One region of the Micromonospora sp. NPDC050695 genome, then DNA from elsewhere that is predicted to be linked to it. Evidence: riboswitches for the same ligand, from Rfam matches in the RefSeq annotation. Region 1 holds a riboswitch; each other region holds the start of a gene.

Evidence for each region. A riboswitch is a leader RNA that binds a small molecule or an ion and turns the genes downstream of it on or off. The one in region 1 is predicted to bind cyclic di-AMP.
Region 2: linked by a shared signal. The riboswitch ahead of AB0H52_RS26670 (hypothetical protein) and the one ahead of AB0H52_RS21890 (C39 family peptidase) in region 1 are both predicted to bind cyclic di-AMP.
Region 3: linked by a shared signal. The riboswitch ahead of AB0H52_RS09270 (C40 family peptidase) and the one ahead of AB0H52_RS21890 (C39 family peptidase) in region 1 are both predicted to bind cyclic di-AMP.

What each region holds. Positions count from the first base shown of each region.
Region 1 covers NZ_JBFAHZ010000032.1:31,857-36,060, reverse strand. Annotated here, with positions in the region: gene AB0H52_RS21905 (CDP-glycerol glycerophosphotransferase family protein) at 1-630, shown strand, start outside; gene AB0H52_RS21900 (alpha/beta hydrolase) at 635-1,381, opposite strand; gene AB0H52_RS21895 (hypothetical protein) at 1,552-1,758, shown strand; gene AB0H52_RS21890 (C39 family peptidase) at 1,830-2,678, opposite strand; cyclic di-AMP (ydaO/yuaA leader) riboswitch at 2,904-3,045, opposite strand; gene AB0H52_RS21885 (hypothetical protein) at 3,348-4,118, opposite strand.
Region 2 covers NZ_JBFAHZ010000052.1:30,449-34,652, reverse strand. Annotated here, with positions in the region: gene AB0H52_RS26680 (SRPBCC family protein) at 1-160, shown strand, start outside; gene AB0H52_RS26675 (hypothetical protein) at 350-952, opposite strand; gene AB0H52_RS26670 (hypothetical protein) at 1,080-2,096, opposite strand; cyclic di-AMP (ydaO/yuaA leader) riboswitch at 2,153-2,284, opposite strand; gene AB0H52_RS26665 (cation diffusion facilitator family transporter) at 2,427-3,344, opposite strand; gene AB0H52_RS26660 (AAA family ATPase) at 3,452-4,204, opposite strand, start outside.
Region 3 covers NZ_JBFAHZ010000009.1:42,460-46,663, forward strand. Annotated here, with positions in the region: gene AB0H52_RS09265 (peptidoglycan recognition family protein) at 1-1,542, opposite strand, end outside; cyclic di-AMP (ydaO/yuaA leader) riboswitch at 1,777-1,912, shown strand; gene AB0H52_RS09270 (C40 family peptidase) at 1,926-2,966, shown strand; gene dcd (dCTP deaminase) at 3,045-3,623, opposite strand; gene AB0H52_RS09280 (pyridoxamine 5'-phosphate oxidase family protein) at 3,723-4,204, shown strand, end outside.

The DNA of each region.
Region 1 (4,204 bases):
CCGGCGCGGGGGTTGGCGCAGCCCACCGTGCTCTACACCCCGACCTGGACCGGGCACCACGCCGACGCCGACTACTGCTCGCTGCCGGTGGCCGAGAAGCTACTGCGTCGGCTGCTGGAGCGCGGCGCGACCGTGATCCTGCGGGCCCACCCGTACACGGCGCAGAACCCGGCGTCGGCACGCCAACTGGCCCGCCTGACCGAACTGCTGGTCGCCGACCGGGCCCGCAGCGGACGCCCGCACATCGTCGGCGCGGCCGCCCGCGAGCTGAGCCTCACCGAGTGCGTCAACCGCTCGGACGCGCTGGTCTCCGACGTGTCCGGGGTGATCTCGGACTACCTCTACTCCGGCAAGCCGTACGCGGTCACCGACATGGGCGACGAGGGTGACCGGTTCACCGAGCGGTTCCCGTTGGCCGGGTCGGGTTACGTGCTGCGCCGGGACATGTCCAACGTGGACGAGGTGCTGACCGACCTACTGGACACCGACCCGTCCGCCGAGGCGCGGTGGACCACCCGCCGCCGTTACCTCGGTGACTTCCCGGCCGAGTCGTACGCCGAGGGGTTCCTGAGCGCCGCCCGCCGCGAGCTGGCGCCGGCGCAGGCCCTGCCCACCCCGGCCCGCGTGTAGCGGCTCAGCGGTACGCGTCGAGCAGGGCCAGCACGGCCGCCGGGTCCTCCACGTGCGCGTTGTGCCCGAGCCCGGGCAGCGTGGCGACGGGTACGCCGTACTCCTTGAGCTGCGCGTCGGTGACCATCGGGTCGTGCTCGCCGCGGGCCAGCACCACCGGCACGTCGGTCGCCGCGAGCAGTGCCGCCAGGTCGGGCTCACCGACGGCGAACGCGGTCGGATCCATGGCGAGACGCCACCGGCCGTCGACCCGCCGGAGCCCGGCGTCCACGACCGGGTGGTCCGGTGGGAGCAGGCCGGCCAGCCCGGACACCCGCAGGTAGCGGCGGGCTGCCTCGGTGCGGCTGGCGAACCAGCTGACCGGACGGGCGGCGAGGTCGGCGGTGCGGCTCAGCTCGGCGGGCGACCAGACCGCCTTGATGCCCACCCCGACCACCGCGTCCACCGGCAGCCCGGCGTCGCGGGCGGCCAGCGCGAGACCGACCACGCCGCCCAACGAGTGCCCGAGCACGACGAGCCGGTCGTCGGCTGCCAGGCCGTGGGCGATCCGGTCGGCGAGGCCCGCGAAGGAGTACGACGGCAGCGGCGCCGACCAGCCGTGGCCGGCGAGGTCCGGGGCGAGCCACCGCCCGGGCCAGTGCTGCTCCAGCAACGGCGCCGAGGGCAGCCACACGTCGCCGGTCGCCCCCATCCCGTGCAGTAGCAGCAGGACCGGCCCACGCCCGGCGCGACCACCCGATTCATCCCCCACGGCCGCAGTCTCCCACGGTTCGCGGCCAGGTACGAGCGTCGTGCGCGGACCCGACCGACAAAGATCCACTGTAGAGTGCGGCACCTGGACGGGGCATCGTCGTCGCGGAGAGGAGCCCTCGTGCTCAGCAGGTATCGACGAGCCTGTTGAACGCCTCCACGATCCGGATCGTGGGGATCGACGCGAACCGCACGGGCATCGCGGCCGGCACGCTGAGCGGCTACGGCATGACCGGGTACGGGTCGGCCGCCACCAGCGGCTCCAGCAAGATCGACTATCTGTTCGTGAAGGGAAGCGTGCGGCCGTCCAGCATCGGCCACACGGTCAGCGGGACGAAGTCGAACCACCTCGCGCTGTACGGCTTCATCGACTACTGAGCGGGACACGAAGACGCCGCGGGCGCCGCCCCCTCGTGGGAGACGGCGCCCGCGGCGCTCCACCGCCTGGGTCAGGCGGAGTAACCCCGGGTGGCGATCCAGTTGGCCAGGTCGATCGTGGTGACCCAGTACGACGGGTCGGCAGCGTTCGCCGAGTCGGCGATCCGCACGGTCCGACCGTTGTCCTTGTAGCCCACGACGGCGATGTAGTGCCCGCCGCCGTAGGAGTGCCAGCCGCCGTCGGTGTCGGTGGCGTCGCCGACCACGTTGGCCACCACGCCACGACCGTCGGTGATCGCGGCGACCACGTCGGCCTGGAGGCGATCCATCTGGGCCGGGCTGGGCGAGCCGGCGAACATCCGGGTCCGGTACGGAGAGCCCTTCACCTCGGCGTTGAGCACCCGGGTGGTGTCCTCGGCCGAGTTGGTGCCCATCTCGGTGGTGCCCAGCTCGACGGCGAGTTCGTCCAGGGTGCGGTCGACACCGCTGGCGCTGAGCGCGTTGCGGGTGGCCGCCGGACCACAGTTGTAGTAGGTGTTCTGCGCCTCGTAGTCGTAGTCGAGCACCTTGGTCGCGGGCGGCTTCGGCGGCGTCGGCTTCCGGGTGAGGTCCGGGTTGCCGCTGGCCTTCGCGGCGGGCGACGCGGCGCTGGCGGCCGGGGCGGCGGTGCTGGGCGCGACGCTGGCCGAGGGGGCCGCGACGCGCGCCTGGCTGCGGGACGCGGCGGTGTCGCTGCGCATCTCGGCGACCGTGGTCGCGGTGTGCTGGCTGGCCGGGGCGCCGTCAGCGTCGGCGAGCAGGACACCGGTGGTGGTCGCGATCGCGAGGGCCGCGGCGGAGGCGGCGACGATCTGGTACGGGCGCTCGGTGCTGAGGCGGCGGAGCTGACGGTGCAGGGTGTGCTTCACGGGGTCCTCCACGGTTCGGGGGGAGAGCGGCACACCGGGGCCGAGCCGGTATCCGGGCAGGCGCCAGCGCGCGGACCGGGTCCGCGGATGGTGAACCGCTCAGGGGAACGCCCGGCGCGGCCGGGCGGGAAAAACGGTGACCCGGGGGTCAGCTCACCGACCGGATGAGCGGGGGCACCGTGGCGCCGTGGAGGCGGAGGAACAACCGAGGGGTGGAAAGGTGCTGCACGAGGATGGAACTCCTTCCGACACCGCCTACCGGGTTAGCTGACGGATTCGGGCGGGAAGATCGCCCTACCGCGGGCCGTGGCTCGCGGATTCACCCCGGACTTACTGATGGGTCCCCGGTTCGTTGATCACGATTGAGCGGGTCGGCGCGGCGTCGCCTCTTGCGATCGGTTACCGCACCGGACGGGACGACAATACTGGCCGGTTCAAGCCCTTGCCAAGCCGTGTCCACCTGCGTAAACATCATTTCGCCCGACAATTTCTGCGCGTATTGCCGATGACGTGACTCGATGGGACAACCGGTGACGGCGACGCCTGTGGTCGACAACCGGACAGGCCGCCGGCAACGTCGCCAAAATCGCGGGACCAATCGGGCCGATCGCGCCGGACGCCCGATTTCCCGGGCCCGTGACCGGGCTCACAGCACAGATCGGGCTCAACCGCAGATCGGGCTCATCCGACGCGAGCCGGACGCCACCGCGCCACCACCGCGGGACGGAACACCCGGGTCGCCGTCCGGCGGGCCGGCACCGCGGTCGGCCGGAGCCGGGCGGCCGCCGCGTACGCCTCCTCAGCGAGAGTGCGGGCCGACTCGGCGGCCAACTCGGCGTCCCGCCAGGCCGACCGCTCCCGCCCGGCGGCCACCACGTAGTCGGCGCGCCTCGCGTCCCTGATCGCCCGGGCGATCAGGGCCTCCTGCTCGACCGGGTGCCGGCGGGGATCCCACCCGCGCCGGTGCCCGAACACGTCGCCGAGCTGCCCCATGGTCAACTCTCCGCGCCAGTGCGCCGCCATCGCGGCGCGGTGCAGGTAACGCTCCCGAGCGGCGTACTCCGCAGGAGTGTGCGGCGTGCGCGGGGTGGGCAGCGCCCCGGCCCCGGCGAAGCGACGGGCCGCGGCGTCCGCCTCGTCGTAGCGGGCCCAGGCCCGTTCCACCCGCTCCTGACTGATCAGCCAGTCAGCGCGTCGCCGTCGGGCGGTCTGGGCCGCGCCGGCCGCCGCGACGGCCACCTCCTCGGCGTAGCGCCGCAGGTCGGCGGCCTCGGCCGCGGCCACCTCACGGGCGGTGGGCGCGGTTGGGGCTGGCTCCCCCGTCGGCCCGCCCCGCTCCGGGCGGGCGACCAGGACGGCCAGCACGCTGAACGCCAGCAGGAACAGGGCCGACCAGATGGCGGCGGCCTGGGGCACCTCGGTCAGAAACTGGTAGAAGACGACGGTCTCCATGGTCGACACCTCGGAACGAGAGCGATGCGATGGTGGCCGCACGGGCCGACCGGATCGCGGCGGGGCCACGGGTCGGCGGGTGCGGG
Region 2 (4,204 bases), on a different contig from region 1:
ACCGGACGGACTGCTCCGGGTCGACGTGGAGATCACCCTGAGCGCACCGGCCCCGCTGTTCCGGTACGCGTTCCGCCAGGCCCGCGCAGCCCACCTCGCCCTGGCCAGCCGCCTCGGCGCGGCCCTGGACCGCGCCGGCAACCCCCCGCCCGCCACCTGACCCGCGCCCTCGCGCCTCCGCGCCTCCGCGCCTCCGCGCCTCCGCGCCTCCGCGCCTCCGCGCCTCCGCGCCTCCGCGCCTCCGCGCCTCCGCGCCTCCGCGCCTCCGCGCGGGGCGGACCGGCGGTCCCCTGTCTCGCAAGATCGTGCTCGATCCTGGATGTAGTGGCATCCCGCGGCGCCGAGCCCACTACATCCTGGTTGTAGCGCGATCATGGGCGGCAGGACCGGCAGGACCGGCAGGACCGGCGGGACCGGCAGGTGCGCGACGGCCGCGGGCGGCGCGGGCGGTGGCCGTGGGGCGGGCGGGCGCGGCAGGGGCGGCGGGGCGGGCGGGGCGGCGGCCCCACGGCTTGTACGTGGAGAGCACCGTCGCGATGATCATCAGGCTGGTCGAGACGGCGGGTGCGATCACCAGGTCGGCACGGTCCCGGGTGGGTAGTGCGGCGCCCAGGTCACCGGCGTGGCGCAGGTTCGGGGTGAGCAGGAACAGGACCAGTCCGACCATCACCGTGGTGAGCACGAGTTTGACCAGTACCCAGCGGTAGCGCAGCAGACCCCATGGGGTGAGGAGGGCGCTGGCGACACCGATCAGCCAGACCAGCACGCTCAGCGGCGCGAACAGCACGGTGCCGAGCAGCGCGGTGACCGGGTAGACGGTGGCCGGGTCGGCGCCGCGCTGCACCGCCACGCCGAGGGTGAGCAGCACCAGGTCGGTGCCGAGCCAGCCGAGGGAGGTGACCAGGTGCAGGGTGAGCAGCGCCTTGCGGGCGGTGGGTGGAATTCGAGGCATGCCCCGGATGCTGCCCGCCGGGCCCGGCCGGGTCGTCCGACGGCCGGCGACGTCCGGTGTACGCCCGCTGACGTACCCGTGGCCGGCACCCCCCCCCGGGTGAGGCGGGCGCCGGCCACGGGTGGGGTCAGTACACCGACAGGTGCACGTGGTTGGTGTGGTCGCTGGCCGGGTCGCCACCCGCCCCGCTGTACGACTTCCATCCGCTGCTCGGCAGCCAGATCTGCCGGTACCAGATCACGTAGAGCACGGCGAGCCGGTCGGCGTTGCGGATGAAGTACGCGGCCAGGTTGTTGCCGTACGTCTTGTCGGCGCCGGTGGCGTCACCGCCGAAGCCGCCCTTGGCCGCGGCGAAGTCGCAGGCCCGACCCTTGGGGTGTTCGCCGGAGCCGCCGGAGCGGTGACAGGAGACGTAATGGGTGAAGCCGGCTGCCTTGGCCTGGTTGAGGGCGTGCAGGGTGCGGGGGGTGATGCAGCCGCTGGCCGGGGTGGGGTCGTTGATGCTGCACGATTCCGATGGCCAGGAGCCGTCGGAGTTGCGCGGCGCGGCCGTGGCGTTGGCGCTGGAGGTGCCCCGGTTGGAGCCGGTGTCGGCGGTGGTCTGCGGTTTGGGCGTGGTGGCCACGGTGAGAGCCCGTTCGGCCTGTTCCTTGCGCTTGGCCATCACCGCGACCTGCTTGCGCTGCTCGCGGATCTCGCCGTCCAGGGCGACCCGGGTACGGGTGGCCTCGTCCCTGGTGGTGAGCAGGTCGCGCAGCACCCGGTCCTCGTTGGCGGCGACCGCGTCCAGGGCGGCGGCCCGGTCCATGAAGCCTTCCGGGGTGTTGCTGTTGAGCAGCGCCGACATCGCGCCGAGGCGGCCGGTGCGGTAGGCCAGGCCGGCGATCTCGCCGACCTTGCCGCTGCGGACGTTCAGTTCGGCCTCGGTGGTCTTCAGCTGGGTGGTGAGCTGTTGCTGGCGCTGCAGCGAGGTGTCCAGGGCGCGCTTGGCGTCCAGGTAGCCCTTGCTGGCGGCTTCCAGTTGGGCCCGGAGGGCGGGGGTGCCGCCCTCCTCGTCACCGTCGGGCGCCGCGGCGGCCCGTTGGCCGGTCGGGGGAGCGGCCGAGGCGGTGCCGGGCGGGAGTGCGATGCCGAGGGCCAACATCGCGACGATCAGGGCCGCCAGGCGGGCGGCGGGTGGTCGTGCTGGTGCCACTACGCATGTCCTTCCGTCAGCCGCCGACCGGGTTAGCTGACGGGTTCGGGACGGAAGATCCCTACCGCTGACGCGGATGCACCCCAGGAACATGGTTCCCCGGTTCGCCCGCTCGGGCGATTAGGCGGCGGCCGCCACCGGCGCCGGGTGGGCGCCGCCTGGTGGAGGCCGGGACCGAGCCTACCGGTGCTGGTGGGGCCGCTGCAGCCGATGTGACGGACGGTGCGTACGTCGTCACGAAAAACTCGGACCAATCCGAGTGAATCTCCTGAAATGCCGTCACCACTCGACCGAACCGCAGGCACCGGGTGCGGCACCGGGTTCGATCTGCAGCGTGGCGTGCTCGATCCGGAAGTCCTCGTGCAGGGCCGTGCGCGCGGCGCTGAGCACCGTGCCGACCTCGGCGCCGGGTGCCATGGTCAGGTGCGCGGAGGCCACCTCCATGCCCGAGGTGAGCGTCCAGACGTGCAGGTCGTGCACCTCGACCACGCCGGGAACCGCGGCGAGTCGGTCGTGTACGGCGGTGACCTGGAGGTGCTCCGGGGCGGCCTGCACCAGGATGCGGACGGCGGCCCGGCCGAGTCGCCAGGTGCGCGGCAGGATGAACACGCCGATGGCGACCGCGACCAGTGGGTCGGCCCACCACCAGTCGGTGACCGTGATGAGCAGTGCCGCGCCGATCACGCCGAGCGAGCCGAGGAGATCGCCGAGCACCTCCAGGTAGGCCCCCTGGAGGTTGATGCTCTCCCGGGCGCCCGCGCGGAGCAGGGCGAAGGCGGCCACGTTGGCGAGCAGGCCGAGTACGGCGACCGTGAGCATCGGGCCGGTCAGCACCTCGTGCGGATCGCCGAACCGGCCGATCGCCTCGATCACCACGTAGACCGCCACGCCGGAGAGCAGGGCGGCGTTGGCCAGCGCGGCGAGCACCTCGAGGCGGTAGAGCCCGAAGGTGCGCTGCGGGTCGCCGGTCGTCCGCCGGGTGGCGGTGATCGCGGCGAGCGCCATGCCGATGCCGAGCACGTCGGTGAACATGTGCCCGGCGTCGGAGAGCAGAGCCAGCGAGCCGGTGTGCAGGGCCGCCACGGCCTCGACCACCATCAGGGTGGCGAGCAGCCCGAACGCCGCCCAGAGCCGGCCCCGGTGCTGCTGCGCCGCGTTGGTGACCGACGCGTGGTGGTGGTCATGACCTGCGCCCACGAAATCCACCCTCCGTCGCCAGTCGGGACCCGGTCAAATGTATGCGCACATCGCTATGTATGCAAGTGTACGGTCGACGGGCGGCCGACGGTGCCCGCCAGGGCGGATCAGCCGGTCGGGTCGATGGTGGTGAGCCGCTGCGTGGCCCGGGAGAGCGCGACGTAGAGCGTCCGTACGCCGGCGCCCGGATCCGCCCGGATCTCGCTCGGAGCCACCAGCACCACCCCGTCGTACTCCATGCCCTTGGCCTCCAGGCTGGTCACCACCTGCAGGCGCGGCGCGCCGAGCGTGCCCAGCCAGCCGGCGACCTCGTCGCGGCGGGGGACCGGCGTGATCACCCCGACCGTGCCGTCCACCTCCGCCAGCAGGGCGGTGGCGGCCTCCACGACGGCGGTCTCCAACCCGGTCGCCGGCACCACCAGCTCGACCGGGTCGACCCCGGTGGAGCGGACGGCGGTCGGCAACGGCAGGTCCGGGTAGAGCCGGCGGATCTCCGCCGCCGCCACCGCGAAGATCTCCGAGGAGTTGCGGTAGTTGGTGGTGAGCGTGAAATCGGCCCGCTTGCGCCGGCCCAGCGCCTGGTCGCGCGCACGGGTCAGCTCCTCCGGGTCACCGGTCCACGCCGTCTGCGCCGGATCGCCCACCACCGTCCAGGAGGCCAACCGGCCGCGCCGGCCGATCATGCGCCACTGCATCGGCGAGACGTCCTGCGCCTCGTCGACCACCACGTGCGCGTACTCCCGGTAGTCCTCCGGCCGCTCCCGGGCCGCCGCCCGGGCGGCCCGCTGCCGGTCCGCGGCGGTGCTCAGCTCGCGGACCCCGCCCGCGAGCTGGAACGGGTCGCGCCGGGCCCGCGCCGG
Region 3 (4,204 bases), on a different contig from region 1:
GCCGGCGGAGGCCCGGGTGCCGTGATCCGACACCTCCATGGTGTTCGGGGTGCCGTCCGGGCGTAGTGCGATGTCGTTGACCAGGGGCGCGTCGGCGGACGGCGCGGTGTGCAGCACCACCGACGAGGAGCCGCGCGGCGCGCACGGCACGCCGGGGGTGACGCATCCCGTGAACACCGGTTGGTTGGTGGCGGGGTCCGGGTCGATCCGGACCAGCCCGGTGGCCGGGGTGCCGGTGTCCAGTCGCGGCGCGTGCAGCAGGTCCAAGTAGTGCGACCAGTCCCAGTAGGGCCCCGGGTCCCAGTGCATCCCGCGAACGGTCGACGCGATGGTGCCGGGCACGTTGTCGTGGCCGATGATGTGCTGGCGGTCCAGCGGGATGCCGAGCCGCAGCGCGAGGTGCCGGACGAGTTTCGCCGAGGTCCGGTACATCGCCTCGGTGTACCAGGTGCCCTGCGCGGCGAAGCCCTCGTGTTCCAGGCCGATCGACTTGGCGTTGACGTACCAGTTGCCGGCGTGCCAGCCGACGTCCTTGGTCTTCACGTGCTGGGCGATGTGCCCGTCCACCGAGCGCAGTGAGTAGTGCCAGCTCACGTAGGTCGGGTCCTGAACGAGTTTCAAAGTGGTCGCCCAGCTCGCCTCGGTGTCGTGGATGACGATGTACTCGATCTTCTGCCGGGCGGGCCGGTCGGAGAGGTCGTGGTTGCCGTAGTCCCCGTCGCCGAACGCCTCGTAGGGCACCGGGATCCATTCGCAGGAGACGGTGCGAGGGCATTCCAGCCCGTCCGGTCGGGCCAGCCGGCGCAGGCCCAGCCGGTCCAGCCAGGAACGCTCCGGCTGTACCGCGCGGGCCGGCAGGGTGATCCGTTGGCCGTCGTCGGTCACCCGGGACTCGCCGGTGCCGATCGTCGTGAAGACCTCGTCGGCGAAGGCCGCCGCCGCGTCGGCGCTGTCCGCGCCGGCGTAGCGGGCCACCGCGCCGTACCAGGTGGCCGGGTCGGTGCCGGCGCCCACCGGGGCACCCAGTTCCTTCTGGTACGCGGCCAGCAGCGCCGCCCCGCCCCGGATGTTGACGTCGGGGTCGGTGCGCAGCGACTCCGGCGCCGCGCCGGTCAGGGTGGCGGCGGTGTCCACGGTCTGCAACGCGGTGCTGGGTGGTGCGGGATCCGCGGCCTGCGGGGGCGCGGGTGCCAGCGCCGGTCGGGAGTCGTCGCCGCGCGGGTCCTCGGTGCCGGCGTCGTGGTGACCGCGCCCGGGCAGGGCGGCCACGTGGCGGGCGTCGGTCAGGTGCATCGGGCCGTAGCCGCCGCTGGTGCTCGGTGTGCCGGCGTTGCTGTCCCAGCGCGACTCCAGGTAGGAGACGCCGAGCAGCACGTCGATCGGTACGCCGTACTCCGCTGCCGCGGCGGCGTACCGCTGTTGACGGTCGACGGTGGGTGCGGCGGCGGCCGCGCCGGCGGGTAGCGGTACCCCGGTCGCGGCGGCGACCACGGCGGCGGCGAGCAGGGCGCGCCGGCCGGGGGACAGGGTTGGACGGTGCATCGAACCCCCTAGATTCCACGGACAAAGGTGAGGTCACCTTCGCGCCGCCCGGGAGTCCGCGTCAATACCTTTCCATGTATCGATGCGTTCGGAAGGAAATCTTCGCCTATGGCCGGCGACCCTCTCCGATCGGTACGGAGTGTCACGGCCGCACGGGTTGCGGATCGGTAACGGGCGTCTCTACGCTGGTCATTCGTCGGCCCGATAGCAGGTCCGCCCACCCCGGGCGGTGACGGACCGACACCGCCGAGTCGTTTCCGAACGAACCGGGGACCCAGGTTCCTCGGGGTGAATCCGCAGCCACTGCGGTAGGGCGCCGACTTCCCGCCCGAACCCGTCAGCTAACCCGGTAGGCGGTCAGGAAGAAGGAGAACGGAACCCCGGTGGCACTCCATGCCCCGCGGCCGCCGTCCGAGCGGCCGGCAGCAGCCGGCCCGACAACGATCGTGCCGCGCCCACGCTGGTCCCGCTTCACCAACGCTCTCGCCGCACTGGTCGGCGTCGCCGTCGTCCTGACGGGCAGCGCCACGGCGGCCCACGCCGACCCGTCCGTCGCCGAGATCGAGCGCCAGATCGACGCCGACTGGAACAAACTCGAACCCATCATCGAACGGCACAACGCCACCCGGGCCGACCTCGCCGTCAAGCGCAAGCAGGCCGACGCCCTGGCCGCCCGGATCGCTCCCCTGGAGCGTCAGGTCGACGCCGCGATGGACAAGGTCAGCGCCCTGGCCGTGCGCGCGTACAAGGGCGAGAACATCTCCACTGTCAACGCGGTGCTCGGCAGCCGGTCGCCGAGCGAGGTGGTCGGGCAGCTCGAGATGCTCGACCGGTTCGCGCACAACCAGCAGCAGGACGTCCGCCAGGTGGCCGACCTGCGTGACGAACTGGCCGCGCAGAAGGCGCCGCTGGACGAGATGGTGACCCAGCTGGGCCGTACCGAGGCGCAGTTGGCGGCGAAGAGGAAGCAGATCAACGAGGAGATCGACCGCCTGCAGAAGCTGCGCCTCAAGGTGTACGGCAACGGTGGCGGCGGCCCGCTGCGTCCCGCGCCCTGCCCGGCCAGCTATCCCGGAGGTGCCGCGGGCACGGCGGTCAAGTTCGCCTGCGCCCAGATCGGTAAGCCCTACGTGTGGGGTGCCGAGGGTCCGAACTCGTACGACTGCTCCGGGCTGATGCTGGCCGCCTGGGCCAAGGCCGGGGTGTCGCTGCCGCACAACGCCGCCGCGCAGAGCCGGGTGACCAAGAACGTCAGCAAGGGCGACCTGCTCCCCGGTGACCTGGTCTTCTACTACAGCGACATCCACCACGTCGGCATGTACGTCGGCAATGGCTGGGTGGTGCACGCCCCCCAGGCCGGTCAGCCCGTCAAGATGAAGAAGGTCGACGACGGCCCGATCCACAGCTACGGCCGCCCCGGCTGACCCAGCCCGGACGCCCGAGGGCCCGCCGCGATCCGTTCGCGGCGGGCCCTCGGCGTCTGCCCGGTCGTGCGTCGCGGGTCAGCGGGTCGGCCAGGTACGCCAGTGCTGCCAGGCGCGGCTGGGCGTCGGCCCCCGCTGCCCCTGGTAGCGCGAGCCGTACACCACCGAGCCGTACGGGTGCTCGGCCGGCGAGGAGAGCCGGAAGATGCACAGTTGGCCGATCTTCATGCCCGGCCAGAGCGTGATCGGCAGGTTCGCCACGTTGGACAGCTCCAGCGTCACGTGCCCGGAGAAGCCCGGGTCGATGAAGCCGGCGGTGGAGTGGGTGAGCAGACCGAGTCGGCCCAGTGAGCTCTTCCCCTCGAGCCGGCCGGCGAGCTGGTCGCCCAGCGAGATGACCTCGAGCGTCGAGGCGAGCACGAACTCCCCCGGGTGCAGGACGAACGGTTCGCCGTCGGGCACCTCGACCACCGAGGTCAGGTCGTCCTGCTGCATCGCCGGGTCGATGTGGGTGTAGAGGTGGTTGTTGAAGACCCGGAACAGCCGGTCGAGTCGTACGTCAATGCTGGACGGTTGGACCAGCATGGGCTCGAAGGGCTCCAGGCCCAGCGTGCCGGCCTTGATCTCGGAGACCAGGTCGCGGTCGGAGAGCAGCATCGGACCACCATAGCGGCGTCTCGCGCGGCACCCGGATTCGGTGCCGGTGACCAGCGCGTCGAGGTCGCTGCTCGTACATTTGTTCGATAGAATGCCCGCATGGCTTCCTGGTCCGAATTCGCCGCCGACGAGCCCCGCCTCGCCGACGGGATCCGCGTTCTCCTGCAGCAGTACGGGCCGGGCTTCGGCTACCTGGCCACGGTCCGCGCCGACGGCGGGCCCCGGGTCCACCCGGTCTCCCCGGTCATCACCGACGAGGGTCTGTTCTGCTTCGTCATCGACTCTCCGAAGCGCCGTGACCTCGAACGCGACGGCCGCTACGCGTTGCACTCGTTCCCGCCGGAGGAGAGCGACGACGAGGCGTACGTGGCGGGTCGCGCCCGTCCGGTGACCGATCCGGCCCAGTTGGCCCGGTTGGCGCAGGGTGCCCGAGCCGAGCCGCACGCCGACTGGCGGTTGTTCGAGTTCACCGTCGACGTGGCGATGCTGACCCGCCGCGAGCAGCACATCGCCGGCGTCCCGGGGGTGCCGCCGGGGCGGCCGGCCGTCCGGGTGTGGCTCGACCCGCAGGCTCCGCCGGC